Regions from separate parts of the Ferrimonas balearica DSM 9799 genome, predicted to be linked through region 1. Evidence: riboswitches for the same ligand, from Rfam matches in the RefSeq annotation. Region 1 holds a riboswitch; the other holds the start of a gene.
The links. A riboswitch is a leader RNA that binds a small molecule or an ion and turns the genes downstream of it on or off. The one in region 1 is predicted to bind thiamine pyrophosphate.
Positions count from the first base shown of each region.

Region 2: another riboswitch for thiamine pyrophosphate. It lies ahead of thiC (phosphomethylpyrimidine synthase ThiC); the one in region 1 lies ahead of FBAL_RS08085 (TonB-dependent receptor).

Region 1 is NC_014541.1:1,772,720-1,788,221, forward strand. It holds gene FBAL_RS08060 (M61 family metallopeptidase) at 1-1,417, opposite strand, end outside; gene FBAL_RS20715 (hypothetical protein) at 1,580-1,702, shown strand; gene hinT (purine nucleoside phosphoramidase) at 1,821-2,171, shown strand; gene FBAL_RS08070 (PaaI family thioesterase) at 2,168-2,665, shown strand; gene FBAL_RS08075 (PaaI family thioesterase) at 2,665-3,096, shown strand; gene FBAL_RS08080 (YcfL family putative periplasmic lipoprotein) at 3,111-3,497, shown strand; gene FBAL_RS20440 (hypothetical protein) at 3,664-3,822, shown strand; TPP riboswitch at 3,901-4,002, shown strand; gene FBAL_RS08085 (TonB-dependent receptor) at 4,062-6,194, shown strand; gene FBAL_RS08090 (YkoF family thiamine/hydroxymethylpyrimidine-binding protein) at 6,205-6,465, shown strand; gene pnuC (nicotinamide riboside transporter PnuC) at 6,449-7,090, shown strand; gene FBAL_RS08100 (phosphotransferase) at 7,083-7,898, shown strand; gene FBAL_RS08105 (DUF6279 family lipoprotein) at 7,967-8,806, shown strand; gene FBAL_RS08110 (HvfX family Cu-binding RiPP maturation protein) at 8,879-9,463, shown strand; gene FBAL_RS08115 (NAD(P)H nitroreductase) at 9,543-10,091, shown strand; gene FBAL_RS08120 (SMP-30/gluconolactonase/LRE family protein) at 10,095-11,168, opposite strand; gene FBAL_RS19555 (DUF748 domain-containing protein) at 11,307-14,228, shown strand; gene FBAL_RS08130 (universal stress protein) at 14,229-15,050, opposite strand.
Region 2 is NC_014541.1:2,273,943-2,289,444, forward strand. It holds gene FBAL_RS10330 (thiazole synthase) at 1-536, opposite strand, end outside; gene thiS (sulfur carrier protein ThiS) at 538-738, opposite strand; gene FBAL_RS10340 (HesA/MoeB/ThiF family protein) at 739-1,497, opposite strand; gene thiE (thiamine phosphate synthase) at 1,484-3,070, opposite strand; gene thiC (phosphomethylpyrimidine synthase ThiC) at 3,074-5,014, opposite strand; TPP riboswitch at 5,127-5,232, opposite strand; gene FBAL_RS10355 (YjjI family glycine radical enzyme) at 5,486-7,030, shown strand; gene FBAL_RS10360 (YjjW family glycine radical enzyme activase) at 7,024-7,956, shown strand; gene FBAL_RS10365 (pyrimidine 5'-nucleotidase) at 8,022-8,669, shown strand; gene FBAL_RS10370 (hypothetical protein) at 8,732-9,286, shown strand; gene FBAL_RS10375 (TDT family transporter) at 9,370-10,494, opposite strand; gene FBAL_RS10380 (cytochrome C oxidase subunit IV family protein) at 10,661-10,978, opposite strand; gene FBAL_RS10385 (heme-copper oxidase subunit III family protein) at 10,988-11,650, opposite strand; gene FBAL_RS10390 (cytochrome c oxidase subunit 3) at 11,658-12,329, opposite strand; gene FBAL_RS10395 (cytochrome c oxidase subunit I) at 12,329-14,110, opposite strand; gene FBAL_RS10400 (c-type cytochrome) at 14,131-15,502, opposite strand, start outside.

The DNA of each region.
Region 1 (15,502 bases):
CATTGGCCGCGCGCATCCGCATCTCGACGCCCACCTGTGCCAGCAAACGTTCCAGCGGCAGGTCATCGGTGTTGTCGAGGTAGGCGAACAGGTCGGAGACGTCGCGGTCAAGCAACTCCGCCACCAGTGCCTGGTGGGTGTGCTCGTCGGTGCCAATGCCGGTTTGGCCGTGACGCTCCCACAGCAGCCGCATAAGGTCATCCAGTGACCGTCGCCCCTGAGTTTCCAGACGCAGGGTCAGGTCCAGCGTCAGGGCAAACAGGGCGCCTTTGGTGTAGTAGCTGACAATGGCGTTCTGGGCGTTCTCATCCTGCTTGTAGAACTTGGTCCAGGCGTTAAAGCTGGAATCGCGCAGGCTTTGCTTAAAGCGGCCCACACCCCGTGTAACCCGGGTCATACCCTCGGCCAACATCTGCAGGTAGGTGCCCTGATCGACGCATCCGGAACGGTACACCAGCAGGTCATCGTAGTAAGAGGTGATCCCTTCGTAAGCCCACAGTTGGCGGGTGTAGCTCTCCTGGCTCAGATCGTACGGGACAAACTGGGCGGGCTTGATGCGTTTGACGTTCCAGTTGTGGAAATACTCATGGGAGCAGAGGGAGAGGAAGGTGCGATAGCCTTCGCTGATGCCCGGCTCGTTGGCGGAGGGCAGGTCGCCACGGCCACATACCAGCGCGGTGGAGGCGCGATGCTCCAAGCCGCCAAAACCACTGCCTACCACCTGAGTCAGGAACAGGTAGCGGTCGTAGGGAGCCTGGCCCCCGAACAGGTTGATCTGGTATTCGCAGATTTTGCGCAGGTCTGCGCAGATGCGGTCAGTGTCGGCGAGGTGGCGACCGGTCAGCACCAGATCGTGGGGAACGCCGCCAGCCTCAAAGGTGGCCAGGGTGAACTCCCCCATCTCAACCGGGTGGTCGATCAGCTCGTCGTAGTTATCGGCTTGATAGTCACCAAAACCGTAACGCTCAGCGCCCGCTTCGCGCATCGCCGTGGCCACGCGCCAGTTCTGGTACTGCGGGCCTTGCGGTGCCAGCAGGGTGACTTTGACGGGATTTGATTCCTGCCCCACCACGGCAACAAAGGTGCTGCTGCCGTTAAAGAAGCCATGGGTCTGATCCAGATGGGCGCCACGAACTGAGAGGTCCCAGGCGTACACCTGATAGTGCAGCTCCACCGCACCACTGGCATGGTCCAACTGCCAGGTCTGCTTATCCAACTGACTCAGCGCCAGAGGCTCGCCATCAGGACGCTGGGCGCGTACGCCGATCAGATGACGGGCAAAGTCGCGAATCATGTAGCTGCCGGGCAACCAGGCGGGCAGGGTAAAGCGCTGGCCGGCTTCGGCCTGAGGCACGCTAACGCTGACGGCGAAGAGGTGGGCGTTGGGGTCAATCGGTTGGATCTGGTAGTGGATCATCAGGGACTGCTTCCTTCCTGGTCGTTTTCCTGTTGGCGATTGTAACGGGGCAATCAATGGGTTGTCAGCCTCGATCCTCAGGCGACTGAATGTGATGGGGATCCCGTCTTTTCTGTGGGGCCGGACGTATGCTGCCTGCACTTGATCAGGCTGGAGTCGTGGATGTTGACCCTGTTTCGCCCCTTTATGCTGATGCTGGTGCTGTACGGACTGTTCTGTCTGTTTGGTTTGTGGCGTGGTTGGCGAGAGCAGAAACGGCTGGCCCGCCGACGGCGTCGCCAGTGACGCTGTAAAGCTGGCGACACCCGGCAATCAAGCGGATGACATCACTGCCATTTTTCCTGCGGGTGCGAGGCTCGTATAATAACAGCTGTCTTACTACAGCCTGATTTGGGAGCCCTTCATGGCCGAAGAAACCCTGTTCTCCAAGATTGTCCGTCGCGAAATTCCTGCCGAGATCCTCTACCAGGACGATCTGGTCACCGCCTTTAAGGACATTCAACCCAAGGCACCGCATCACATTCTGCTGATCCCCAACCACCTGATCCCCACCGTCAACGACGTGACCCACGACGATGAGCTGGCGCTGGGCCGCCTGTTTACCGTGGCCGCCAAGCTGGCCAAGCAACTGGGCATTGATGAAGACGGCTACCGCCTGATCATGAACTGCAACCGTCATGGTGGTCAGGAGGTGTATCACGTGCATATGCACCTGCTGGGCGGCCGCGCACTCGGACCGATGTTGGCCTCATGATGCGACCGGATAACAGCGAATTTTTCCCCCTGACCGGACTGGCCAGCCGCTTTGTTGAGCAGTTGGCACAGTGCCGCGCACTGGGGGTGAAAACCCTCGAAGGCAGTGAGCACCACGTGTTGCTGGAGTTGCCCTACAACGAACAGTTGGTGGGTTATCCCGATACCGGCGTACTCCACGGCGGGGTGATCACGACCCTGATGGATACCGCCTCCGGTGCCGCGGTGGTGTGTGCGGTGACTCAAGCCTCCGGCGAGATTGAGCTCTGTCCGACCCTGGACCTGCGGGTTGACTACATGAAGGCGGCTGAGCCCGGTAAGCCGGTGTACGGTTTTGCCGAGTGTTTCAAGCTCACCAGTGCGGTCGCTTTTACCCGCGGCATCGCCTACCAGGACTCCATGGATGACCCCATTGCCCAGGCGGTGGGTTCCTTTATGCGCATCGGTCCTGAGCTGATGACGGACAGTTTCCGTCAGGCGTTGAAGGGGGAGTAATGGACTTAAAGCAACTGCTTAAGGAAGCCAACGCGGACAACGATTACGGTCGGCTGTTGGATCTGGTGCCCTATGCCCGCTTTATCGGTATGGAGTGTGAGCGCTTTGGCGACGAGATGGTGTTCCGTCTGCCCGCCAAGGAGCAAAACCTGGGCAACCCGATGTTACCGGCCTTGCACGGTGGGGTGATTGCCGGTTTTATGGAGATGTCAGCGATTCTGCAGCTGATGGTGCTGATGCAGACCACCCGGGTGCCTAAAATTGTCGACTTTTCCATCGATTATTTGCGTGCAGGCTATGCCCGCGAGACCTATTGTGAGTGTAAGATCACCCGTCAGGGCCGACGCGTGGCCAATGTGAGTGTCAGCTGCTGGCAAACCAATCGGAAGCAGCCCATAGCGACCGCGAGGGCACACTTCCTGATCGACTAGGATAGGAGGCAAGGATGAAAGCGTGGATAGGGGTATTACTGCTGTGCCTGACGGGGTGCAGTTCCATTACGGCGGGCGTTGCGGCCCGCTCCGACCGGTCCGAGCTGCGCATTGATTCCAGCAGCGTCGCCCGTGAAGTCAGCATCGAGCAGGTGCAGAAAGGCTACCAGGGCGAACGCTTGCAAGCCTCGGCGGTGTTGATCTCCCGGGTCAGCACCGACCGCTACCTGCAGTACAAATTCACCTTCTATGACGCCAGTGGCGTGCCGGTGGAACCCGATGCCATGAGTTGGCGACCGGTTAACCTGCATGGTGGCGAGCGTCGCCCGGTTACGGCAGTCGCTCCGACTACTTTGGCCACCGAATTCGAGATATATGTCCGTCGAGCTACGGACGAATAGAGCTGGAAAAACTCCTTTACAATTGGCCATTTAAAACCGGCAGTGACTGTGATGTCTGTCGGTTTTTTTGTTGGCATTTCCGCTAGAATGGCAGCCAATTCAACCGCCCTCACGGACGATTGCACGGTATTGGGCCCACCCTTTTGCTGTTTTCTGGAGAAATGCCATGACCGACATGTTCCTCGAGATCTCCCCCGTGATGTTTTCCACCCCGCTGCTGTCTGGTGTTATCAGCACCTTCCTGACCGTGGGGATCGCCTACTGGGCTTATCTGGCCTACGACTACAACCGTACTGAGACCGAGCCAAAGCTCTGGAATAAGTAACCCGCTTTCCGAAAGCCCGCCGATTGGCGGGCTTTTTTGTGTCTGATGTCCCAAAACCCGCCGCTTTTGGATATACTCCGCTGCGCCACGGGGTGTGCCACGCACTGAGATCCTCCACTGAGGGAACCCGTTGAACCTGATCCGGTTAATACCGGCGTAGGAATGGCGCGCCCAGGCTCCCCGTTACCGTCGTCCGGATCAGATCGTTTTGACCTGCAATCAAGAGAATCGATACGGACATGAGACGCTCTTTGCTCTCCCTGGCCATGCTGGCCGCTCTCCCCGTCGCCGCAGAAGAGGCGATGGAAACCCTGACTGTTGTGGCCGACTTCCGAGGCCAATCGCTGGCGGAACTGCCGGCGTCCGCCACCGTGCTGGATGCGCAGCAGCTGGAGGACGAAGGGGGAGAGCACTTTGAGGATGCCCTGCACCGAATTCCCAACCTGAACTGGTCCGGTGGCAGCTCGCGCCCGCGCTATTTCCAGATCCGCGGTGTGGGTGAGCAGGAGGAGTATCAGGGGGCGCCCAACAGCTCTGTTGGTTTTATCGTTGATGACATCGACCTGTCCGGCATCGGCATGGCGGCGAGCCTGTTTGATCTGTCCCAGCTGGAAGTGTTGCGCGGGCCGCAGGGCACCCGTTATGGCGCCAACGCGCTGGCGGGTCTGATCTACCTGAAAAGCAATGATCCCACCGAACTGTTTGAGGCAGGCACCGAGATCAGCGTCGGCGAAGACAACCAGCTGACCGTGGGCGCTTACGCGTCCGGTGCGGCCGACGATAACGGTGAACTGCTGTACCGGGTGGCGGTGCAGAATCACCAGCAGGATGGTTACCGCTACAACGCCTATCTCGACCGCGACGACACCAACGCCCGTGACGAAACCACTGTGCGGGCGAAACTGCGTTGGCTGCCCACCGACACCTTCCAGGCCGACCTGACCTTCCTGCACGCTAATCTGGATAACGGCTACGACGTCTGGACCCTCGACAACAACGGGTTTACCACCAGCACCGACGAGCCGGGCGTTGACAGCCAACGCACCAATGGCGCGTCGCTCAAGCTGAACTGGGCAGTCTCTGAGGCCGTCAACCTCACCGCCATCACCAGCTACGCCAACAGCCGCACCCAGCACGCCTACGACGGTGACTGGTCCAACTCCGACTACTGGGCGGGACTGGATTGCCCGGTCTACGACGAGAACTGGAACGTGGTGGGCAGCGAGCCCTGCGTCTACGACTACTACTGGGACAAATCCGCCAAGCGCGACACCATCAGCCAGGAGGTGCGTTTTGCCTCCGGCGAAGCGGGGCGCATCTTTGCTGGCACCACCGATTGGCTGGTGGGGGTCTACTACAGCCGGCTGAAAGAGCACAACGATCTGGAAAGCTATTACAACGGCTTCCCGGACCAGTTCCTGATCAGTGACTACAAAGCCGCCAATACGGCGCTGTTCGGTCAGCTGGACTCCACCCTCGGCGCCTGGGAGCTCTCCGCTGGCCTGCGTGTCGAATACCGCCAGAGCGACTACGCCGATGATGCCGGCGAAAGCTTTGACCCGAAAGAGACCATGTGGGGTGGCCACCTCTCTGCCAGCCGTGCCCTGGCTGAGGGCCATCGTGCCTACGTGCGCCTGGCACGGGGCTACAAAGCGGGTGGTTTCAATATGGGCCTGCCACCGGTGCTGGAGGGGCAAACCGAATTTGAGTCCGAAACCCTCTACAACTACGAGCTGGGCCTGAAGAGCCGCTGGTTTGATGGTGCGGTGAACAGCAACCTGGCGCTGTTTTACATGGATCGTCAGAACCAGCAGGTGGAAGCCTCGCTGCAGGATCCGGACAACCCTCAGCGCTTCTTCCTGTACACCAACAACGCCGGTGCATCCGAGAACTACGGCCTGGAGCTGGACGTGAACTGGCAGGCCACTCGTCAACTGGAGATCTACGGTACCCTGGGTCTGTTGAAGGCGCGCTATAACACCTACCTGCTGCCGGAAGCTGACGGCTCCTTTACCGACCTGTCCGGCCGCGAACTGGCCCATGCCCCCAACTATCAGTACACCCTGGGGGGCACCTACCGGGCTGATAATGGCTGGTTCACCAACCTCAACCTCAATGGGGTGGACGCGTTTTACTACTCCGACAGCCACGATGCCCGCTCGGAGGCGTACACTCTGGTCAACGCCAAGCTGGGTTACGAGGCACAGAACTGGGCACTCTATCTGTGGGGGCGCAACCTGACTGACGAACAGTACGGGGTGCGCGGTTTCTACTTTGGCAATGAGCCAAACGACGGCTGGGCCGAAAAGCTGTACGTTCGCTACGGTGACCCGCGCCAGTTTGGCCTGACTTTCCGTTATGACTACCTGTAAGGAGCCTGCCATGCAATTGGCCGTTGAAATCAGTCTGTACCCGCTCAAGGACGACTATCTGAGTGTGATTAAGTGGTTTATCCAACGCCTTGATCAGTATCCGGAGGTGCGCCGCCTGACCAATGGTATGAGCACTCAGTTGCTGGGGGATTACGATGCGGTGATGGCGCTGCTCGCCACCGAGATGAAGGCCGCCCACGAGCAGTGGGGCAAAGGGGTGTTCGTCTGCAAGTTCATTCCGGGTGGAGTCAACCTTGACCACAGTGAGTGACTGGCTGCAGCAGGCCGCCTCTGAAGCCCACGCCCTTTCCGGCTGGGAAGCGGTGGCGGTGTTGCTGGCCATTGCCTACCTGCTGCTGGCGATGCGTCGCAGCCTGTGGTGCTGGCCCGCTGCGGCGGCCAGCACCCTGATCTACACCGTCCTGTTCTGGAAAGTGGCGTTGCTGATGGAGTCCGTCCTCAACGTCTACTACCTGGCGATGGCCGCTTACGGCTACTGGCAGTGGCGTTTCGGCGGTCAGCGGGGAGACGGTTTGCCGCTGGTGCGCTGGTCGGCGTCGACCCACCTGGCAGTCATTTTGGCCACCGGCATGGTGGCGCTGGGCGTGGGTTACCTGATGGACAACCACACCCATGCGGACATGGCCTATCTGGATGCCATGACCACCTGTTTTGCGGTCGTTACTACGGTGATGGTGGCCCGAAAAGTGGTGGAAAACTGGTTGTACTGGGTGGTGATCGACTTTGCCTCCATCTACCTCTATCTGGCCAAGGGCTTCTACCTCACCGCCGCCCTGTTCGTATTTTACGTGGGGATGGCCACGGTGGCGTACTTCCAGTGGCGCAGCCAGTACCAGCGTGAAAGCACACCGGACCTGGGGCTTCAGGGTGCCTGAACAACTGAAACACGCCTTGGCCCGCCTGAAAACGGCGGGCTTTTGCTGGCAGCGGATCCAACCGCTGGATGGGGGGCTGGGCAACCGGCTTTGGCGCCTGCAGGGCGCGGGCGACTGGGTACTGCGCCTGCACAACCCGGAATTGGCGTTCTGCGTTGACCGGGAGCAGGAGCCGCGGGCCTGGCGCGCCTGCGCTGAGCGTGGACTGGCGCCGTCCCTGTGCCACTGGGAGCCCGATTTCAGTGTGTCGCAATACGCGGGCAGTTCACCGTCACAGCCGCAGGAGCAGCCACTGCTGGCATTGATGCTGGCGTTGCACCAACTGCCGGGACACTGGAACCCGGTGGATCCGGTTGTACGCATCCGGCAGTACCTGGAAACCCCGTCTGAGGCGCTTCGCCACTATTGGCCGCAGTTACCGCAACTGGCCGCCCAGCTGGCCTTGTCGAAGCTGCCTGACGGATTCTGTCATCACGACCTGCACTGCGGCAATCTGCTGATCGACTCCAAAGGGCAGTGGCGTGTGATTGACTTTGAATACGCGGGCAGGGGTTCGCCTTTGATGGATCTGGCCCCCTGGCTGGATGGCACGGATCCCGGACTGACGTCTCCGCTTTGGCGGGAATACCTGATACAACGGGGCTTGAGCCCGGACCAGCAGGAGTGGACCGCCATGCGGGCGGCGATGGCACTCTATGGATTATTGGGGGCCGCCTGGTCAGAGCGAATGGATCGATGTCACAGCGATCGAATTTACTCTCAATGGCGTAAACACTACCTTGAACAGGTAAGGGTATGGCTACCCTGATGGTTTTCAAACGGGAGTGTCGACATGGAAGCAACGCTGGCGAGAGGATGTGAACCCCGGAGGTGCCGATGAAGCGGTGCCTGCTGGTGGTGCTGTTACTGGGCCTGTTGGCAGGCTGCTCGCCGCGTTTTGTTTACGGTTGGCTGGATTGGATCATCCCCTGGCAAGTCGATGATTATGTGACCCTCAACCGGGACCAGGAAAGCAGCCTGGACTTTATGATCGGCAAGCAGGTGCGCTGGCACCGGGCACATGAGCTGCCATTGTACCTGGCTCATCTGGAGCGCTTGCAGAGGGACCTGGCCGAGCCACTTGACCAGGAACTGGTGCTGGCCCACATGCAGGAAGCGTCTGAGCATTGGTACCGGTTGTTTGCCAAGCTGCTGCCGGACCTGGTCAGGCTCATCCAGTCGTTCAGCGATGAGCAGGTCGAGGAGATGCTGGCCCAGGTTAACAAGGACAACGCCGAACTGCGCGAGGAGTACGGCGATATGACCCTGGAGGAGCGCATCAAGCGCGCCAACAAGCGCATGGACAAGTCGATGCGCAAATGGATAGGCAAACTCTCTCCGGCCCAGAAAGCGGCCATTGCCGATTACAACCGTAATCGACACAACACCCTTGAGCTCTGGCTGGCGTACCGGGAAGACTGGATCGCCCATTTTTCCGATGCCCTCTATAACCGGGCCGATGGTGAACGCCTCAAGCGGGAACTGACCCTGCTTCTGGTCACTCCCGACGAGCTGAAGGGCCAGCAATACCTGAGCCAAATTTTGGACAACCGGCGCCGCCTGGCGCAGGGTCTGATCACCATCCATGCGGAGATGACGCCCCGGCAAACCCGTAAGCTGAACCGGGAACTGGATGATTTACAGGCGGATCTTGAATACCTGATCCACAAAGATTGAGCCACACTGTTGAAAGCGTTAGGGCAACCTACCGGTCTTGCCCTGTAACTCAAGTAAAACAGGGGCTCACTCATGCAAACCCTCATTCAACTGTGGCAACGCTTCTATTCCGCCACCACCGCTCTGGATGGGTTGGCGCCATTGGCGCTGCGCCTGTATCTGGCGCCGGTACTGATTCAGGCGGGCTGGAACAAGGCGGGTCACTTTGCTGATACCGCCGCCTGGTTTGGTAATCCGGACTGGGGATTGGGACTGCCCATGCCCGAACTGATGGCGGCTCTGGCCATCGGCGCTGAATTGATCGGCGGCATTTTACTTCTGCTGGGCTGGCTGACCCGACTGATGTGCATTCCACTGATGGTGACCATGCTGGTGGCTGCCTTTGCGGTGCACTGGCAGAACGGCTGGCTGGCCATCGCGGATCCCAGCTCATGGCTGGCCAATGACCGGGTCATGGAATCGGCGGAGAAGTTGGAACGGGCCCGCGGAATTCTGCAGGAGCATGGCAATTATGAGTGGCTGACCAGTTCCGGCAACGTGGTGATTCTCAACAACGGCATTGAGTTTGCCATCACCTATTTCGTTATGCTGCTGGCGCTCTACTTCCTGGGCGGCGGACGCTACACCAGCCTGGATTACTACCTCTCCCGCCAATAACCCTGCTGCGCGCGGCGTTGATTTTGACGCGGGGCTGGGCCAGCATGACGCGGGTATTCTAAGGATTGAGAGGTAACCCATGGACGCCAAAGCGTTATTGCTGAATCGCCATTCCCAGCACCGGCTGACCTATCCCGGCCCTTCCGCTGAGCAACTGGACGCCATCCTGGCGGCCGGCAGCCGGGCGCCGGACCACGCCGGCCTGCATCCCTGGGAGTTCGTGGTGGCGCAGGAGCAGGGCCTGGAGCGCCTTGGCGCCATCTATTACGATGCCGCGCTGGCGGATGGGGCCGAGGGGGAAGCCCTGGCACGGGCCCGGCTGTTGCCGACCCGCGCTCCGATGGTGATCACCGTGATTGCCAAAATCACAGAGCACCCCAAAGTCCCGGTAATTGAGCAGCACCTCAGTGCCGGATGCGCTTTGATGGCGATGCAGATGATGGCCTACACCCTGGGCCTGGGTGGGGTATGGCGCACCGGCTCCTACGCTAAGCACCCGCTGGTGCGGGAGGCGCTGGGGGTGCAGGGGGATGATGAGATTGTCGGGTTCCTCTACCTCGGCACGCCCGCCAAGCCGACCGAATCGCGCCCCTTACCGCCGTTGGAGGGCCACGTCCGCCACCTTTAATCCCTAAGGGGCCGGCAAAATGGCCAGTGCTGGCTCATGCAGGCTGGTCAGGTATACGCGGTCTCCGGCGTGCTCTGCGCCGGTAATAAACGCGAACGTGCCTTTAGGATCGTCAAAGTGGCGCCCAATTGCGCCGTTTTCATTGAGCCATAACAACTGACCATGGCGCTTGGCGGCCGGGCGCAGCGCGGCGGGCAGGCGCCGAATCACATCACGCAGGGCAGGGTAGGGCGCCAGGGCATCCAGCAGCCCGTCCCGGGGTGCCACCAGTCCAACCCAGTAGCCTCCGTTCTCGGCCCGGCTGATGTTATCGGGAAAACCCGGCAGCCCATCTATCCAGATCGAGGACTGGCCCGCCTGACTTCCCGAAATCTGATGGCGCCAAATCCGGTAGCGCCCGGTCTCACACACCAACACACTGTTGCCGTCGTGGCTTAGGGTCACACCGTTGGCAAAGCTCAGTCCTGTCATCAGAGTGTCGAGTTGGCCGCTGGCGGGATCGAAGCGGTACAGTGAGCCGCTTTGGCTGTGGGCCAGTAGGTCACGAACGCCGCCATCAGCCACACCGAACCGTTGTGCCGGAAACCGCCGGGATGCGTCGGTAAAGTAGATCTGCCCCCGGGGATCCACCGCGAGGTCATCGACAAAACCAAATGGGCCGAGCTCGTCCCCCGTCAACAGGGTTCGCGCCGTGCCATCCGGTTGCCAGCGCAGCAGGCCCTTGATGGCGTCAGCGATGTACAGCGTGCCATCGCTACTGTAATCCAGGCCCAAAGGGCGCCCGCCGGTATGCCCCAACATCTGCCATCCCGCGCTTTCAGACCACTGCCACAGTGTGCCATCGGCCAGTCCGGTGGTGATTTGGCCATCGGGACTCACTGCCACATCTTCGGGCCCCTGGCTTTGTGGCAATGGCAGTGTGGTGAGGCCGTAATCCAGCGGCTCAGGACCGGGCAGCTGATCCGAATTAACCGCATCCACCGGCCCCCACCGTTGAGCCGACATCGGCACCGGCCAAAGTGCCAGGTAGGCCATAACAGCAACCAGTACACTCAGTAACCAAACGGGCACTTTCATTGCCGCTCCTTGGCAAAAAAAATCGGATTTTCGATAACATAGAGGATAAATTGTGCTGGGGCGACCCCGGTCCACATTCGCTTTCGCTTGGGCCGGGGAACACTACACTGTAAGGAACAGATCGAGGTTGAGGTGGCTGTGAAATTAGCAACCTGGTGGCAGCGACGTGCCGTGCGCATCACGGTTTATGTCGCGCTGGCGGTCGGGACATATCTGGCCGCATTGGGCTGGGGTTTACCTGCACTGATAGAGCGGCAGGCGCCTAAATGGGTGGCGCAGGAGATGGCCGCTGAGTTGAGTCTGGAGCAGGTCCGGTTTCACCCGCTGGAATGGCGAGTGACCATCGATAAACTGGCCTTAACCGGTGACGACGGCAAACCGCTGGCGGGTCTTGAGCAGCTGGTGGTTGATCTTGAACCGTGGCGCTCGCTGTTTTCACGCCATTGGCAGCTTCAGGCCGTCAGCCTGACGGCCCCCTACCTGGACTACCGTCAGCGCGGCCCTGAAGAGAACAACTGGCACCAGGCCCTCGCCCCCCTGCTGGCAAAAGCCGAAAGCGCGCCCCCAGAGCCCGAACCTGAACCGAGCGGCCTGCCCAAGCTGGCGATCGATCAGTTTGTGCTGGAACAGGGTCGCATCCGCTATGAGCAGGACCAGCGTCATACGACCGAGTTGACCGACCTTGCCCTTGAGGCGGAGAACTTCCACCTGGCCCGTGGTGAAAACAAACTGGCGCTACGGTTAAGTGGCCCGGGGGGCGGCCAGGCCAACATCACTCTGGATGCGAATTTCGATCCGCTGGACCTGGCGATGACGCTGGATCTGAAAAACGCCGATCTGACCCGCTTTTGGCCCTACCTGGCCGAGGATTTCCACTTTGACCTCGCCAACGCGCAGACCGACATTAACCTGTCTGCCCACCTCTCGCTGGACCCGGAGCTGCAACTGCGGATAGAGCAGGGCGAGTTGACCCTGCGTGACCTCGATATGGTTTACCAAGAGACGTCACTGGTCCGGATGCAGCAGGCGGTTCTGGCGCCCGTCGAGTTTGATCTGGCTGCGCAACAGGTGAGCCTGGGGGAGCTGAGTGTTGAAGGGTTGGCGGTGAATGCCCAACTCAGCGACAAGGGGCTCGATCTGGCCACCCTGTTGACCCCAATCGGCGCTGAAGAAGCAGAGTCAGGGTCGGAAACGCCCTCAGAGACGGCGTCACCCTGGCAAGTGCAATTGCAGCGCTTAACCCTTGCCGACGCCACACTCTCGCTGACCGACCAGACCGCTGAAACGCCGGTGGACTGGCAGTTTGATGTGGCTCCTCTAGTGGTTGGCCCGCTCGGTACCGACACCGCTCAACCGCTGACCATTGACCTGGACACCCACATCAATCAATACGCTTTGTTGACGCTGGATGGGGAATGGCAGCTGGATAACAACCAGGGTGAATTTGAGGTGGCGCTGAATGATTTCGACCTAACCGATACCATTCCCTACTGGCAATCGCTGCTGAATCTGAAGCTGCACAGTGGCCAGCTGACGACCCGTGGCGACGTTACTGTCGCCCTGGACGACCCCCTCTCGGTGACCTTCCAGGGCGAGATCGGTGTCGCCAATCTGGTGACTCAGGATGCCCTGGCGGAGCGTGACTTTGTTAAGTGGGGTCAGATGGACATCAACCATCTGGATTTTGACCTGGCCCAGCGCTTCTTGAAGATCGACCAACTGGCGTTTAATGAGCCTTATGCCCGCATCATTATTGATGAAGATGGCAGCACCAACTTCGCCGGCCTGGTGGCTTCGGTGGAGGAGGACCAACAGGGCGGTAATGAAACGGCACAGCCGGCACCAGCGCAAACCGACCCAGCGCAACCACAGACCGGAGAAGCCCCTTTTGACGTCACAGTGGGGCGGATACTGTTTGCCAATGGTTCGGCCTTCTTTGCGGATAACACCTTAACGCCAAAGTTTGCGACCGGCATCGAAACCCTGACCGGGGAGATCAGCGGCCTGGATGCTCAACAGGAGAGCCGCGCCGTCGTGGATATTCAGGGGCAGGTTGACCGTTATGCGCCGGTATCGCTAAAGGGAACGGTGCAGCCCCTGGCGGAAAAGCCGTTTATGGACCTGGCTCTGAACTTCGACAACATCGAACTGACCTCCCTCAACCCCTATTCCGGGACCTACGCCGGCTACTTTATCGATCAGGGTCAGCTTGACCTGGCACTCAAGTACGCACTGGATGATAACCAGCTTCAGGGCAGCAATCAGGTGGTGATCAGCCAGCTTAAGCTGGGCCAGCGCTCCGATTCTGATAAGGCCACCAGTCTGCCAGTGGCCCTGGCGGTGGCATTGTTGCAGGACAGCAACGGCGTGATCGATCTGGGACTTCAGGTGTCCGGTAATGTGGATGACCCGGAGTTTGCCATTGGCCCCCTGATCTTCAAGGCATTGGGTAACGTGATCACCAAAATTGTCACCTCGCCCTTTGCTTTGCTGGGCAACCTGCTTGGGGGTGAAGATCCGCCGGACCACGTCCAGTTTGCCGCAGGCCAGAGCCAGATGGATCCGGAGCAGACCGCGCAGATGGCCCGGCTGGTAGAAGCGCTGTCGCAGCGCCCAAGCCTGGTGCTTTCCGCTCAGGGTGCGGTTGATCCGGTCGCCGATGGACGGGCGTTGGCCAAGGTGGCGCTGGATGCCCGCCTGATGCCCCAGGGCAGTGGCCTGACCGAGCCGCCTGAGCTGGCATTGGCCGCGGCCTATGATGCCGTGATGGGCATGGGTAAGGCGCAATCCGAACAGCAGATGTTGGCCGAACGCCTGCCTGACCTCGATGACGAGGAGCGCAATCGACGCTGGCGCAAAGGGCTGTATGAGCAGCTGCTGGAGGCACAGCCGGCGGATGAAGTGGCACTGAAAAACCTGGCGTCGGCGCGGGGAGAAGCGGTCAAGGCTGCGTTGGTTGAGGCGGGTTTGGCGGCGGAACGGGTGTTCCTGCGGGAAAGTCGGATCAATCTCGATCAAAGCGGCGCCAAGGTCGTTCTCGAACTCGACGCCGCCGGCTAGTTACTCAGTATCGGCTGGCACCACCAGCAAGTGGCAACGCAGGTCGCTGATCATCTGTTCGGCTTTGCTGCGCCACAGCTGGTTGAGTACACCGGAGCGCTTGAAGTAACCCATTACCAGCGTGTCGGCTTTCAGCTTGCAACTCTTATCCCGAATCACCCGGCCCGTATCGCCAGACTTAATGTGGATATGGTCCGGGTCGACCCCCTCGGCTTCAAGCCAGGCAATCGCTTCAGCACAATTGGCGGTGGCGTCTCTCTCAACCTGGTGCGGGCTGACGATGTCCAGCTCGTGTAGGAAGCGTGAGAGGTGCGGTGCATAGATAACATGGATCTCACTGTCACGGGCTTGCGCCATTAGCTTGGCGTATCGCATCACTTTCAGGTTGAGCTGCTGAACCTGGGCATCGCGATGGTCCAGATCCATGGCCACCAGAATGCGAGACTGGGCTGGATGCGGCTCCGGATTGAGCAGGTAGAGCGGAGCGCGGATGGCCCGCAACATATGCCAATCGGTAGTGTGGCGCTGATTGCGGTGGTGCATCACCTTCATTATTAGGTCATAGGGCACCAGCTTCTGCATGGCATCGACCACCTCACTCAGTTTGTCCCAGTTGTCACCCTGCAGTGACACTTTGGGTATACCACGCTCCTCCAACTGTGCGGCCCGCTCGGTGAGTATCGCCAAATCATGGGGCTGTTCGTTGTGATAAAGCAGGGTTAAATCGGCACGCCACAGCAAAGCCAGGTCGGCAGCCGCAGAGACACTGTCACCGAGACACTCCGGTGGGGGGGTGACGGCTAAAATCTCAGAGATCTTCATGCATTATGTCTCCTTCCATCGGCCTCAGACGAGGCATTGAGTCCTACCGCTAGCTAACGTGATTCGCACCCATGTTGTCAAATTGTAGTGGTCAAAAATGAGGCGGTTGTGTCGCGGTGAATGGACATTTAAACCATGCGCATGCGACTGCAAATGTCTGGCCCTTTTTGTGCGTCAGAAATTGGAATTTGATGCTGAGGTTTAGCGCCATTCAGAAATAAACGATGGAACACGATATTGCTGACAAAGTGCTTACAAATGGGATTTTATTTTGGAATATATTTTTTGATATTGTTTTCTCGAATCGAATATTGACTTTGTTGGGATAAGTCGCTGATGGCGTGTGGCTTGGAGGAACCCGCCTTGTGTCATGGATGACATCGCCATGAGGATGTAAGTCACACCGCCTTCTAAGATAACTCGATTTATAACAGTAGGTTACCCGAAATTTC
Region 2 (15,502 bases), 500 kb from region 1:
ACCACCGGCACACTGGCCTGTTCAATGATGATGCGCAGGAAAGCCTCGGTTTTCAGCCCCTGATTGGAGCCAATCGGCGCCCCCAGTGGCATCACGGCGGCGCACCCCGCCTCTTCGAGACGCTTGCACAACACCGGGTCGGCGTGGCAGTAGGGCAACACCACAAAACCCTCGGCGCAGAGCACTTCGGCGGCCTTCAGGGTTTCGATGGGATCCGGCAGCAGATAGCGGGGATCCGGATGGATCTCCAGCTTCAGCCAGCGGGTGCCCAGCGCTTCCCGAGCCAACTGCGCCGCGTAGATCGCCTCCTCAGCGGTGCGGGCACCAGAGGTGTTAGGCAGCAGGTTCACACCCAGTGCCTTAAGCGGGGAATAGATGTCGCCCTGGCCCCCGCCCAGGTCCACCCGCTTCAGCGCCAGGGTGACCAGTTGCGAGCCGGACGCGGCGATGGTTTCCTGCATCAGGGCATCGGAAGCAAACTTGCCGGTGCCGGTGAACAGGCGGGATTCAAAGGTTTTATCAGCAATGGTCAGCATCTCAGCCTCCGGCAATCACGGAAAACAGGTCAAGGCGGTCGCCTTCGTTTAACTCGGTTTCAGGCCAGTGCCGGCGCGGCACCACCTGCCCGTTGATCGCCAGCGCCACACCGGGCTTGTCCTGACCGAGGCTGGCCAGCAACGCCGCCAGCGTGGTCGCGTCGGTCTGGTGCGGTTGGTGGTTGAGGATAATGTTCTTCATCTAGAGACTCCGCGAATCGCTACATACCGGGCATTCGGCAACGGGAGACAGCTCAAAGCGCTGCCACTGAAACTGCAAACCATCAAAACGATGCAGACCGGTCTGAACCGGCTGCCCCAACAACAAGCGCAGCGCCAGCAACGCCTGCAGGGTGCCCACGGCGCCCACCACCGGCCCCGCCACTCCGGCCTGCTGGCAGGAGTCCGGAGTCGCTGTTTCATTGGGGTCTGAGAGGCAGGCGAAACAAGCGCTGGCAGGGGTGTTCACCGGGTCGATCACCATCAGTTGTCCCTGCCAGCCGATGGCGGCACCGCTCACCAACGGCACGCCCCACGCCACGCAGGCGGCGTTGATGGCATGCCGGCTGGCCAGTTGGTCGGTGCAATCGAGCACCACATCGACCTGTTCCAGCAACGCCGGCAGGCGCTCTGCCGTCGCCATCCCGGCAATGGCCTCCACGCTCAGACCGGGGTTGTGCGCCGCCACCCATTGCGCCGCCGCGGTCACCTTCAGTTCACCCACCTGATCCGGTCGGTAGAGGGTTTGTCGAGGCAGGTTGGACAGGGAGACGGTGTCAGCGTCCACCAGACGCAGCTGCCCCACCCCAGCGCCAGCAAGGTACTGCAGTGCCGGGCAGCCCAGGCCACCCAGGCCGATCAGCAACACCCGTTGTCGAGCCAGTTGCCCCTGCCCCGGCTCGCCCCACTGTGGCATCAGCAGTTGGCGGCCGAAGCGCAGATAGTCGTTATCGCTCAGCATCGACGGACTCCAGGGTGGGGGCCGATTCAAAGGCCTGTTGCAGTTGCGCCAGGGCCACGGCAACGTCATCGGCCTGGGTCACCGCGCGCACCACGGCGATGCTGCCGACGCCGGATTGTGCCACCTGATAGGCGCGAGAGACGTCGATGCCGCCAATGGCCACTGCCGGACAATGGGGCTGCACCAACGCCACATAGCGACCGAGGCGCGCCAACCCCTGCGGGGCCGAGGGCATCTCCTTAGTGGGCGTCGGAAAGATGTGGCCAAGGGCGATGTAGCTGGGCTTCAGGGCATGGGCCCGCAGGATCTCGTAATAGCCGTGGGTGGACAGCCCCAGGCGCAGTCCGGCGCGCTCAATCGCTGCCAGATCGGCGGTTTCCATATCCTCCTGACCCAGATGCACGCCGTAGGCGCCGTGCTCGATGGCCAGTTGCCAGTAGTCATTGATAAAGAGGCGGGCCTGGTGCTGATGGCCCAAAACGATCGCCCGTTGAATGTCCGCTGACACCGCCTCAGGTGACTTGTCCTTGATGCGCAGCTGCAGGGTTTTCACCCCCAGTGCCAGCAGACGTTCCACCCACTCCACGCTGTCCACCACCGGGTAGATCCCCAGGGCCGAAACATCACAACGGGCGAAGGGCTGCTGCGGCAGTTGCACGCTGGCTTCCAGGCCGTAGGCCCGGGCCAGTTCACTGCCCGGCAGGGGCACAGTGGGGAAACTGTCGAGCCGTTGCGGCCAACCGGTTCGGGCCAGCGGGCCCGGCCCGGCGCCCAATGCCACGGCGCCCATCAGGCCGTTATGCAGGTACGCCCGCACCACTGCCAGCGCGTCCTCCATCACGTAGCCCTGAGCCAGCACCGTCGCCAGGGCGGAAGCCAGGGTACAGCCGCTGCCGTGGGTGTGTTGGGTGGCGATGCGGGGGCCATCGAACAGCGTGGTCAACGCCGCGCTGCTGAAATAGTCCACGCAACGGCCCGGATGCAGATGGTCAAAGTGGCCGCCTTTGGCCAGCACCGCCCGGGCGCCCCGTTGATGCAACTGTTGGCAGGCCGCCACCACCGCAGCGGGGGAATCGATCACCATGCCGGTCAGGGCCGCCAGTTCATCGCCATTCGGGGTGATGACTTCGACATAGGGCAGCAGCGCATCGAACTGGTCACTGGCTTCACAGACGTTCAGCATGCCGCCGGAGCTGGCCACCAGCACCGGGTCCAGAATCACCGGTGGTAACCCGGCCTGATGCGCCGCAAACCAGTCCGCCAGTGCCTCAATATGGGCCGGGCCCGGCAGCAGGCCAATCTTAATGGCCTGGGGCGGCAAGTCGGCCCACAGGGTATCGAGCTGGGCCAGCATCCCCTTGACCGACACCGCTTCAACGTGGTCCACCGCCACGGAGCTTTGCGCCGTGATGCAGGTGATCACCGAACAGCCGTGGCCACCGAGGTCGCGCATGGTCAGCAGGTCCGCCTGGATCCCGGCACCGCCGCCGGAATCACTGCCGGCGATGGTCCAGACGATGGGCGGTTTGCCCAGGGTTTGGGGCGATACCGCTGCCCCGTCTGATTGCGTCATTGCTTAAGCCTCGGATTGAACCTTTGAGTAGAGTTGCGCACCGCTCTGGCGGAACTCCTCCGCCTTGGCGGCCATACCGGCATCGGCGTCGAGCTGTTCAATCTCGATCAACGCCTCCGGATTGGCGGCAGCGTAGTCGCGCACCTCCTGAGTGATCTTCATGGAGCAGAACTTGGGCCCGCACATGGAGCAGAAGTGGGCCACCTTGGCGCTCTCCTGGGGCAGCGTGGCATCGTGGTAGGCTTTGGCGGTTTCCGGATCCAGCGACAGATTGAACTGGTCCTCCCAGCGGAATTCGAAGCGGGCCAGTGACAGCGCGTTATCGCGGATCTGAGCGCCCGGGTGGCCCTTGGCGACGTCAGCGGCGTGGGCAGCAATCTTGTAGGCGATCAGGCCCTGCTTGACGTCCTCTTTGCCCGGCAGACCCAGATGTTCCTTGGGGGTGACGTAGCAGAGCATGGCGCAGCCGTACCAGCCGATCATGGCGGCACCGATGCCGGAGGTGAAGTGGTCGTAGCCCGGTGCTACATCGGTGATCTGCGGGCCCAGGGTGTAAAACGGCGCCTCCATGCAGTCCTGCAACTGCTTCTCCATATTGATCTTCACCAGGTGCATCGGCACATGGCCCGGGCCTTCGATAATGGTCTGCACATCGTGTTGCCAGGCGATACGGGTCAACTCACCCAGGGTTTCCAGCTCGGCGAACTGGGCCCGGTCATTCGCGTCGACAATGGCGCCGGGGCGCATGCCATCCCCCAACGAGAGTGAGACGTCGTACTGGGCACAGATGCGGCAGATTTCATCGAAATGCTCATAGAGAAAGTTCTCTTTGTGGTGGTAGAGACACCACTTGGCCATGATCGAGCCCCCGCGGGAGACGATGCCTGTGACCCGCTCGGCGGTCATCGGTACGTAACGCAGCAGGACGCCCGCATGGATGGTGAAGTAATCCACCCCCTGCTCGGCCTGCTCAATCAGGGTGTCGCGGAACACCGCCCAGGTCAGGTCTTCGGCCACGCCGTTCACCTTCTCCAGCGCCTGATAGATCGGCACCGTGCCGATGGGCACCGGCGAGTTACGGATGATCCACTCCCGGGTTTCGTGGATATGGCGGCCGGTGGAGAGATCCATCACAGTGTCCGCGCCCCAGCGGCAGGACCATACCAGTTTCTCCACCTCCTCTTCGATGGAGGAGCTGACGGAGGAGTTGCCGATGTTGGCGTTGACCTTCACCAGGAAGTTACGGCCGATGATCATCGGCTCCGCTTCCGGGTGGTTGATGTTGGCGGGGATGATGGCGCGGCCACGGGCGATCTCGTCGCGCACAAACTCCGGGGTGATCGCCTCCGGCAGGTTGGCGCCGAAGCTCTGACCCGGGTGGGTCCGCTTCAGGATCTCGTTGCGGATCCGCTCCCGCCCCAGGTTCTCCCGGATCGCCACATACTCCATCTCGGGGGTGACAATGCCGGCACGGGCATAGTGAAGCTGGGTCACGTTGCGTCCCGGCTTGGCCCGACGAGGCTTGGGCAGCTGCTCGAACCGCAGGTGGTCGAAGCCGCCGTCGGCCAGGCGCTGCTGGGTAAAGTGGGAGCTGGCACCGGACAGGGTTTCGCTGTCCTCCCGCTCCAGAATCCAGTCGCGGCGCAACGGTTTGAGGCCCGCTCGCACGTCCAGATTGGCGTTGGGATCGCTGTAGGGCCCGGCGGTGTCATACACCGGTATCGCCTCGTTGTCGCGGGTGATGGGGTTGTGCTGGTCACCGCCGATGACCGAGGGCGACTGGTCAATCTCGCGCATGCCGACACGGATGTCCGGGCGGGAGCCGGTCAGGTACAGCTTGCGGGAGTTGGGAAACGGGTTTCCCTGCAGGTTATCCAGATAGTGCTGTGCCGCATCGCGGCGTTGACGGCGGGAAAGGCCGTTATTGGGGGTGTCAGTCGACATTGCAATCTCCAAGTGTTCCCTATGGAAAATTGCCTGTCGGACGTGAGCCTGCTGGCGAACAATTTGAGCGCCCACGAGTGCGTGATTAACTCGATTACTGGCCGAGGAGCCAATGGGGGCGTTGCTTGTTTTCCTACGCCGGTACTAACCGGTTCAGGTTCCACGGATCCCGCTTTCGCGATCTCAGCCCATTCAACTGGGCACTCCGACAAGACCGGGGCAGTATGGCAACATCATCCGGCCAATACAACTCGGAACAGTGGCGAAGCCTCACCCATAACTCCGCCTAAAAACCAAAGAGAAGCCAGCCACTGATTGGTGCCAGGCGCTCAGCCCAAGCCTTTGAAAAAGTGCGGCATGGCTCCCAGAACCGGCGCGTTGGAGAAGAGAATATTCGAACCGGTTGCTACACTGCAAACGCCCGATGGGACGCCCTCTGCGCCCAGCAACGGAACCGAAAAGAGAAGTCCGATGTCCGCCTACCAAACCCTACTGGACGACGCCGCCCGACTGGTGCGTCAAACCAACCTGACTCCGGCCCAGAAGCAGCTGGCCCTGTACCAGCGACTGGAAGCCGCCCTGCCCGGTTGCGCCTACGACGACGAGGTGGCCGAGGCGGTCAGCAGTGGCCTGCTGCACGAGATGTTTGAACCGGCGGCGCCCTTTAAACCGCGCTACACCCTGCCGGACTACGCCGTCACCCTGAACCAGGGCAGCGCCTTTTTGGAACTTGAGCCGGCAGAGGATTTCGATGACGCCCTGCACCTGCTCACTATCCTCTATCAGCACGTGCCGTCGGTGACCACCTACCCGGTGTTCCTGGGCCATCTGGACACCCTGCTGGAACCCTATGCCGCGGAACTGAGCGACGAGCAGCTCTACCGCAAGTTGCGCCGCTTCTGGCAGATGATCGACCGCATCGTGCCGGACTCCTTTGCCCACGTGAACCTGGGTCCGCAGGACAGCCGTGTTGGCCGCTCTCTGCTGCGCATCGACGCCGAACTGGCGCAGGCGGTGCCCAACCTGACCTTCCGTTATCAGCAGGGGATCACGCCGGATGATCTGCTTGAGCAACTGACCGACAACATCATCCGTTGCAACAAGCCCCACATCGCCAACCATGAGCGCATCGCCCGTGACTTCGAGGGCGACTACGCCAACGTCAGCTGCTTTAACTCGCTGCCGTTGGGCGGCGGTGCCCACACCCTGCTGCGCCTGAATCTGCGGGTCTCCTTTGGCCTGTGCGATGGCACGGTGGAGGACTACCTGGCCAACGCCCTGCCCCGCTGCGTTGACCTGATGACCCGTGGCCTGGCACACCGCATCAATGCGCTGGTGGAAGACACCCAGTTCTACCGCCACCACTTCCTCTGTCAGGAGGGTCTGCTGGACCCGGCGAAGTTCACCGCCATGTTTGGGATCTACGGCACCGCCGAACTGGTCAACCAACTGATGGCGGCTCAGGGCAAAACCGGTCGTTACGGCCTGGATGAGGAAGCCAATGTGCTGGCCGAGCGCATCATCGCTGCCTACGCCGAAGCGGTTGAGGCGATCCGCCTCCCGCACTGCCTGGACAACAAGGTGATGCTGCACGCCCAGTCCGGCATCTCTTGCGACACCGAAGAGACCGCCGGCACCCGCATTCCGATCGGTGAAGAGCCGGACCCGGCCAGCTACATCCGCGCCACCGCCCGGATGCACACCTACTTCCAGGCCGGGGTCAGTGACATCCTTGGATTTGACCCGACCATCCGCCGCAATCCCGACGCACTGACCCGCCTGATCAAGGGTGGCTTCCGCCTCGGCATGCGGGTATTCACCGCCAACCTGTCCGACAGCGATCTGGTTCGGGTCACCGGTTTTCTGGTGAAAAAGTCCGACATTGAGAAGTACCGTCAGCAGGCGGAGCGTCACACCTCGACGGCGCTGGGACTGGAGGCGGTGGACGTGGGTCAGATCCTGTCTCGCCAGGCCCGCACCCTGAACCACGAACAGAACCCCACCAACCTGTGGTAAGCCTGAAACCGATGGGGCCGGCTCAGACCGGCCTTCGCTTTGGCAAACTGACGGCGCCCGCCCTGCAGGCGCCGGTTAACCGCATCCTGCCGTTCTCCTGTGTTGACGGGCCGGGCAGCCGGATGGTGGTGTTCTTCCAGGGCTGCAACATGAACTGCCCCAGTTGCCACAACCCGCACACCATCGGCCACTGCAACCACTGCCTCGACTGTGTGCCCCACTGCCCGAACGGCGCCCTGGTGGACGCCAGCGTCAACGGCAAGCGCAAGCTGGCGCACAGCGCGCCGCAGTGCCAGAACTGCGAAAGCTGTTTGCCGCACTGTGGCCGCAATGGCAGCCCATATGCCCGTCGCCATGACGTCGCCAGTCTGGTGAAACAGATCGCCGACCACGCCCCCTTGCTGGATGGGGTGACCTTCTCCGGCGGTGAAGCCACCCTCCAGCACCGCTTTCTTGGCGCGCTGATGGCACAGCTGAAACAGCACCCGGAGTGCGCACACCTTAACCTGTTGATCGACTCCAACGGCTTAACCGATGGGGCGCATTGGGACGGTTTGCTGCCCCATGCCGATGGCGTGATGCTGGACATTAAGGCGATGGATCCGGCACTGCACAAAACCCTCACCGGTCGCGACAATGCCAAGGTGCTGGCCAGTGCCCGATTGCTGGCAGAGCAGGACAAGCTGGCGGAGCTGCGGTTTTTGCTGATCGAGCACCACAACGACAGCGATGCCGAGCTGGATGCCCTGGCCGCGTTTATCCGAGCCTTGCCGGGGCAGCGACCGCTGAAACTTAACGGCTTCCGCCATCACGGCGTTCGGGAGCAAGCCCGCCAGTGGGCTGAAACCACCGAACTCCGCTTGCAACAAGTGGCCAGCCGGTTGCAGCAACAGGGCATCGACGCCCGCATCAACGCCGCGCCCTGACCCTTGCGAGCTGACGGGGGCACTGTTAACCTTGCTCGCCCCCGCAGTACAGGAGTTCCCCCATCGTGTCACCATTGCTGCAACGTGACGTCTATCTGTTTGACCTCGACAACACCCTCTACGCACCGGAATCCGGCATCCTTGACCAGGTTGGCCAGCGCATGCGCGACTTTGTCGCCCGCCAGTTTGACCTGACCCCCACCGACGCCCACGAATTCTGCCAACGCTACTACAAACAGTACGGAGGCACCCTGCGCGGCCTGCAACTGCATCACCCGGAAGTGGACCTGGAAGCGTTCTCCCATTACGCCCACGATGTCGCCCTGGATGCGCTGCCGCGGGTACCAGAGCTGGCCGATGAACTGCTGGCTACCGAGAAACGCCGAATCCTCTTTACCAACTCCCCCCGCGCCTACGCCGAACGACTGCTCGACCATCTGGGCCTGAGCCACTGCTTCGAAGGGCTGTTCAGCGTTGAGCAGGTGGATTTTCAGATGAAGCCCCACCCCCACGCCTTCAAAACCATCTGCGATCACTTTGGTTTTCACGCCGACAGCGCGGTGATGTTTGATGACCAGCCGGACAACCTGAGTACCGCCCGCACCATGGGGATGCGCACGGTTCTGGTCAACCGTCATGACCTGGCCAATCCGGACGCCTGCTACCGCACCGAAGACCTGACCGACTTCCTCAGCCGCCTCAACCGCGCCTGAGCCCCCCCTCCCGTCCGGATCGACTACCCTTGCAGTTACCACTGCCTGGGCGGGAGGGCCCCATGATCCGCCACTACTACCTCAGCACCAGCCTTTGGGAGCTGCAACTGGTGGAGCGGCAGCTGGAAAAACAGGGATTGAGTCCAGCCCAGATCCACGTGCACAGCCGCCACCCAACCCTGTTACGGCGCTTCCACCTGCTGCCGGTGTCCTCCCTGATGCTCTATGACCTGCTCTATTACGCCTGGCGGGGCCTCCAGCTTGGCGCCGGGCTGGCGATGGCATTGCTGGCTCTGGCGTTTTGGTGGGGTGTCGGAGAACTGGGTTGGGTGCCGATCTGGATGTTTGCCGCGCTGGTGCTTGGCTTTTGTACCTGGGAAGGTGGCCTGATTGGCCTGCAGCACCCGCACCATCGCATCGACAGCTTTGACAAAGCGATCGCTCAGGGGATGCACCTGATGATGGTCGATGTGGCGCCAGGACAACGTCACTCTCTGGATGCCGTGGTGGCCCGCCATCCCGGCCTGATGGCCCAGGGCACCGCCGAGGGGGTGCCTCAGCCCATGCTCACCTTTCAGGAGCGGGTGATGCAGTGGCGCAGCCGCAAGCCGCGTTGATCGCCCCGACTCTGCGCACAGTGCACCAAAACGCCCCCACTTATGGGGGCGTTTTCTATTCAGGCCGGTGATGGGCCTGGCCATCAGGAATCGTCCAGATTTTTCCTCGACGCCACCTCCGGCGCCCTTGCCGGGGCATGCAGAACCTGGTGCCCCCGAAACCCTCTCAAGGTGCCGATAGCCGCAGTCAGCCAGGCACACAGCAGCCCGACAAACAGCAGGACCGCAGCCCACTCGAACAACGGCAGTCCCGTATGCAGCGCGATTTGCGTGGTGCCGGTTACGCACGTGCCCACCGGAAAGGTAAACGCCCACCAGGTCAGCGCAAACGGCATCTTCTTACGGAACGCGCGTAACGTCAGCAGGGCCGCCATAAAGGACCAATAGAAAGCAAAACCCCAAACCGGAATGCCATACAGCGTTGCCATCGCATTCAGGCTGCCGGCCAGGGGCTGGTCAACAATGTTCAGCGCGACCAGCCCCAGCGCGCCAGCCGCTGTCACCGACTGGCCCAACGGCCCCAATACAATCCAGAGCGTCGGCACCCTTGCCCCGCCGGAGGTGCCGTAGTGCGCTAACCGGCTCCAGATCAGGGTGATGATGATCAGCGCCCCAACCAGACTGACACCAAACAGGGCGTAACAGAGGTAGAGCATGGTCTGTTGCAGGACCAACCCGGACGCATGGGGGATCAGCATGGCCCCAATGGCAGCCGACACCATTGGCGAGACCACCGGCATCAGCCATCCCCCGAACGCCGCATCCGGACGCACCCTGTGGTGGGTGAACAGCCGAAACGGCACTACGATGGCAACGACAAAGCCACTGACGGTGCCGACAAGCCACAGGGTCCAGGCGATGGCCAGTACCACCGGTTCAGAGAAAACATGATGGCCAAACAGCAAGGTGCCGCCGGCGATGGTCATCAGTGCCATCGGCGGTGCGCCCCAGAACTGGGACATGACGGGGTCATCGAAGTGATGTCTGTAGACATGGGGCTTCAGCAGCGCCTGCAGCAGCAACACCACCAACAGGGTGATCAGCATCAGGCTGGCGAGGGACCACACCACAAAGCCAAAGCCCGCCAGCCTGGGGCCCACCACCGGCAGGCCAATCGCGGCATTGGCAATGATTCCGGTGCCCATTACCGAGGCAAACCAGTTGGGGCCAAAATGGCGACCAATGGCTTGCGGATCGTTCGCTGACATTGCGCTTTCCTTAACGGCCCACTGGCGCCGTCCGGCCTGTGGGCTTACCGCCTACTGTGGTGTCCATGAATCCATATGGAGTTTCCAGTCCTCGCGGCGCACCAACCTGAGAACAGGCGCCGGTGAAGGGCTTTGTGGGGCAGCGCTGTGCCTATCCCACCCTCAATCAGGCGCTGGTGAAAAAGTGCGCCAGCCGGTTAAAGAAGGTGTACTCACTCTCCAGCGCCATGATGGCCACCAGCACCAGAATCGCCAGTGGCGGCAGCAGGATCGCGTAGATCAACGCCAGACGCTCCCACATCATGTGCATAAACACACTGATGATCAGGCCCGCTTTGAGCACCATAAAGATGAGGATAAGGCTCCAGCGCAGCATCCCTTCCAGGTGCATGTAATCCACCATGTAGGAGAGTGCTGACAGCACAAACAGCAGGAACCAGATCTTAAAGTAGAGGCCGAGGGGATGTTGCTGTGCCTGTTCCATACCCGCTCCTTACCACAGATAGAAGAAGGCGAAGATAAAGACCCAAACCAGGTCCACGAAGTGCCAGTAAAGGCCAACGGTTTCGACAATGCCGTAATCGCCACTGGCCTCGTAATCGCCCCGCCCCACTTTGTGGGCGTAGATCACCAGCAGCAGGACACCGATGGAGACATGCAGGCCGTGAAAGCCGGTGATCATGTAGAAGGCGGCGCCAAACTGGGCGGCACCCAGCGGGTTACCCCAGGGGCGCACCCCCTCCTCGATCAACTTGCTCCACTCGAACGCCTGCATCCCGACAAAACTGGCACCCAGTATGGCCGTCACCCACATCAACGTGGCGGCCACCTTGCGGTTGCGGCGATAGCCATAGTTCACCGCCAGTGCCATGGTGCCGCTGGAGGTGATGAGGATAAAGGTCATGATGGCGATCAACACCAGTGGGATGGTGTGTCCGGCGATGGTCAGGGCGAACACCTCGTCGGCCACCGGCCAGGGCTCCACCGCCGACATCCTCACCGTCATGTAGCCCACCAGGAAGGTGCCGAAGATAAAGGTGTCGCTGAGCAGGAAGATCCACATCATCGCCTTGCCCCAGGACACCTTGAAGGTCTCCTGGTCGTGGCTCCAGTCGGACACCACCGTGGCCCAGCCGCGCTCTTGGCTCTGCATCATCCTCTCCTTAAGGCCCCTCAATCGGCTGCACACCACAAAGGGCAGCCAGGGCCTGGTACGTCGCGGGACTGCTGGTCAGCAGCGCAAACAACACCAGCCACAGTGCCAACAGAAAATGCCAGTACTGGGCCAGCAGGGTTAACCGGTTCAGGGTGGTGGCCGAGGCATGGCGCCACAGCCGCGGCAACGCGCCGCCCCAGATCGCCAGCCCGACCAACAGATGGGCGGCATGCAGGCCGGTTAACAGGAAAAAGAAGCTGGCAGCCGGGGTGCTGTTCACGCCATAACCACGGCTGGCAAAGCTTTGCCACACCTGCCACTGGCCAAACAGGAACGCCAGTGCCGCCAGTCCGGCCAGCACCAGGCAGCCTTTAAGCAACACCTCGGCATGATGACGGCCACTGAGCAGCGCGCCGTGCAGCAACAGCGAACTCATCAACAGGTACGCGGTGTTGCGCCACAACGGCATCGGGTCAAACAGCGGCTGCCAGGGGGCTTCGGTGAGTGGCTGCCAGTCGCCCAGCTGGGAGCGGATGATCATCGCCAAAAAGAACAGCATGAACATCGAGGTGATCACCCCGAACAGGAAGTAGACGCCGGTGCGCAATGCCCGGGCCGGGGAGCGTGAGGACGACGGCACCCCCGGGCTTAGCCAGGGCTTCTCAGTCAACGTGGCCATCAGCGCACCTCCTGTGGGTCAGCATCGCCGGGGGGCATGGGGGCCTGCCCGTGTTGGCCGGATTCCGTCAGCCCCCAGTCGCTGGTTTGTGGCAGGAAGTCTTCCGGCGCCCCGGGCACGCTGTAGTCGTAAGCCCAACGGTACACCACCGGCAGTTCCGGTCCCCAGTTACCGTGGCCCGGCGGCGTATGCGGGGTTTGCCACTCAAGACTGGCCGCGCCCCAGGGGTTGGGGCCGGACTCCCGCCCCCGGAAGTAGCTCCAGGCCAGATTGAAAAGGAACAGCAATTGGGCGAAACCCACGATCAGTGCCGCCACAGTGATAAAGGCATTGAGGCCCGCGGCCTCCGGGGGAATGAAGTCGTAGTTGTCGAAGTTGTAGTAGCGGCGCGGCATCCCCAACACCCCGGCGTAGTGCATCGGGAAGAAGATGGCCCAGGTGCCGAGGAAGGTGATCCAGAAGTGCAGCTTGCCAATGGTGTCATTGAGCATTTTGCCGGTGATTTTTGGATACCAGTGATAGATGCCCGCAAAGATCACCATGATCGGCGCCACACCCATCACCATATGGAAATGGGCCACCACAAAGTAGGTGTCAGACAGTGGCAGATCCACCACCACGTTGCCGAGGAACAGGCCGGTCATGCCGCCAAACACAAAGGTGAGGATAAAGGAGATGGCAAACAGCATCGGTACGTTCAGGCGGATGTTGCCCCGCCACAGCGTCAGTACCCAGTTGTAGACCTTAATGGCCGTTGGTACCGCGATGATCAGGGTGGAGATGGCAAAGAAGAAACCGAAATAGGGGTTCATCCCCGAGACGTACATATGGTGTGCCCACACCACAAAGCTCAGGCCACCGATGCCGACAATGGCCCACACCATCTGCCGGTAGCCGAAGATGTTCTTGCGGGCATGGGTGCTGATCAGGTCTGAGACGATGCCAAAAGCCGGCAGCGCCACGATGTACACCTCCGGATGCCCGAAGAACCAGAACAGGTGCTGGAACAGAATGGGGCTGCCGCCGCCATAATCCATCTGCTGCCCCATCGACACCAATGCCGGCATAAAGAAACTGGTGCCCAGCAGCTTATCGAACAGCATCATCACGGCGCTGACAAACAGTGCCGGGAAGGCGAACAGCGCCAGCACGGTAGCGGTGAAGATCCCCCAGATGGTCAGCGGCATCCGCATCAGCGACATGCCCCGGGTGCGCGCCTGGAGCACCGTGGTGACGTAGTTCAGCCCGCCCATGGTGGCCGCTACGATAAAGATCGCCAGCGACACCAGCATCAGCACAATGCCGCCATCCACCCCCGGTGTCCCAGGCAGGATCGCCTGGGGCGGATAGAGGGTCCAGCCCGCCCCGGAGGGCCCGCCGGTAACAAAGAAACTGGCCAGCAGCACCACCACCGCGAGGAAGTAGAACCAGAAGCTGAGCATATTGAGGAACGGGAACACCATGTCCCGCGCTCCCACCATCAGCGGGATCAGGTAGTTGCCAAAGCCGCCCAAAAACAGGGCGGTTAACAGGTACACCACCATGATCATCCCGTGCATGGTGACCATCTGGTAGTACTCAGAGGGGTTAATAAAGTCGAATTGCCCCGGAAAGCCCAGTTGCAGGCGCATCAAACCGGACAGAAACAGGGCCACCATACCGATGGCGATGGCCGTCAGGGTGTACTGGATGGCGATGGTTTTGTGGTCCTGGCTGAACACGTAGGTCTGCCAGAACCCCAATTCATGGTGCGCGTCGTGTGAGTCCTGTTGTGTGGTCATGCGACCCCCTCCCGGCCTCGTTATTCCTTCAGTGCTTGTATGGTCTGGATCAGGTCCTCGACCTCAGCGTCGCTCAGCTGCACAACCGGCATTACCGGCGGATAGCCCTCAACCAACTCAGCCGATGGGTCGATGATGGCCCGCCGCAGGTAGTCGGTATCCGCCAACACCGTGGTGCCGTCGACCAGGGTTCTCTCGCTGTCAGCCAGTCCAGCCCAGCTTGGCCCCAACAGTGTCGAACCATCGACGCTGTGGCAGGCAAGGCAGCCCTTGGCCTGCGCCAGTTCCATGCCGGTCAGCGCTGGCGCAGCAGGCTCACTGCTGGCAGCGCCAGAGACGGGTACCGGTGTCGCGGGTTCGGGGTCCATCAGCGCCGCCCCGCCCTTCTCTTTCATATAGGCGATCAACGCGGCGATCTGTTGATCGGACAGATCGTAGGGGGGCATCACATTGGCGTAGCCCTCCACGATTCGGGCCGCGGGCTGGCGGATGGACTCGGTCAGGTAGGCCTCATCGGCGCTGAGTTCGGTGCCATCGGTAAACCGGGTCTGGCGGCCGTAGATCCCGGCCCAGCTCGGCCCCAGTGGACTGGCCGCAAAACCGTGGCAACCCATGCAGCCCTGCTCCGTAGCGAGCTTCTCCCCCTCCCGGGCCAGCGGACTCAGGCTGGTTTTCGCCAACGCTTGCTGCGCCTCGGCAAAGGTGGGTTGCTGTGCCAGCCAGAGGTCATACTCGGCCTCAGGCTGCACCACCACTTTGCCGCGCATGTTGAAATGCCCCACCCCGCAATATTCAGCGCAGAGGATCTCAAACTCCCCGGCCACCGTGGGGGTAAACCAGAACGAGGAAACGATGCCCGGCACCGCGTCCATCTTGGTGCGGAACTGGGGCACGTAGAAGTTGTGCAGAACATCCAGGGAACGGAGCTGAGCGTGAACCGGTTGGTTCAGCTCCAGATGCAGAATGGGGGTTTGAATCAGCCGGTCGTCCTGGCTGGCTGGATCAACGGGGTCGAGGCCGAAAGGATTGTCGGCGCTGACCAGGCGGACGTTGGTCTTGCCCAACACGCCATCATCGCCGGGCAGACGAAAGGCCCAGCCCCACTGTTTGGCCATCGCCTCCACCGGCACCGCCTCATCGGGCACCGACACCACGTCGGAATACACATACAAGCCCGGTGCCAGCATCGCCACGATGCCCACGGCAGACAGCCCGGTCAGCCAGGCCTCCAGCTTTTTGTTTTCCGGCTCGTAATCGGCTTGCCGACCCGGGCGGTAGCGAAACTTGATGATCGCCAGCACGGTGAACAACATCACCGCCAGAAACACCACGCCGGTAACCAACAGGGTGATGCCAATGGTGAGGTCGATGTCGCCCCAGTTGCTGGCCAGC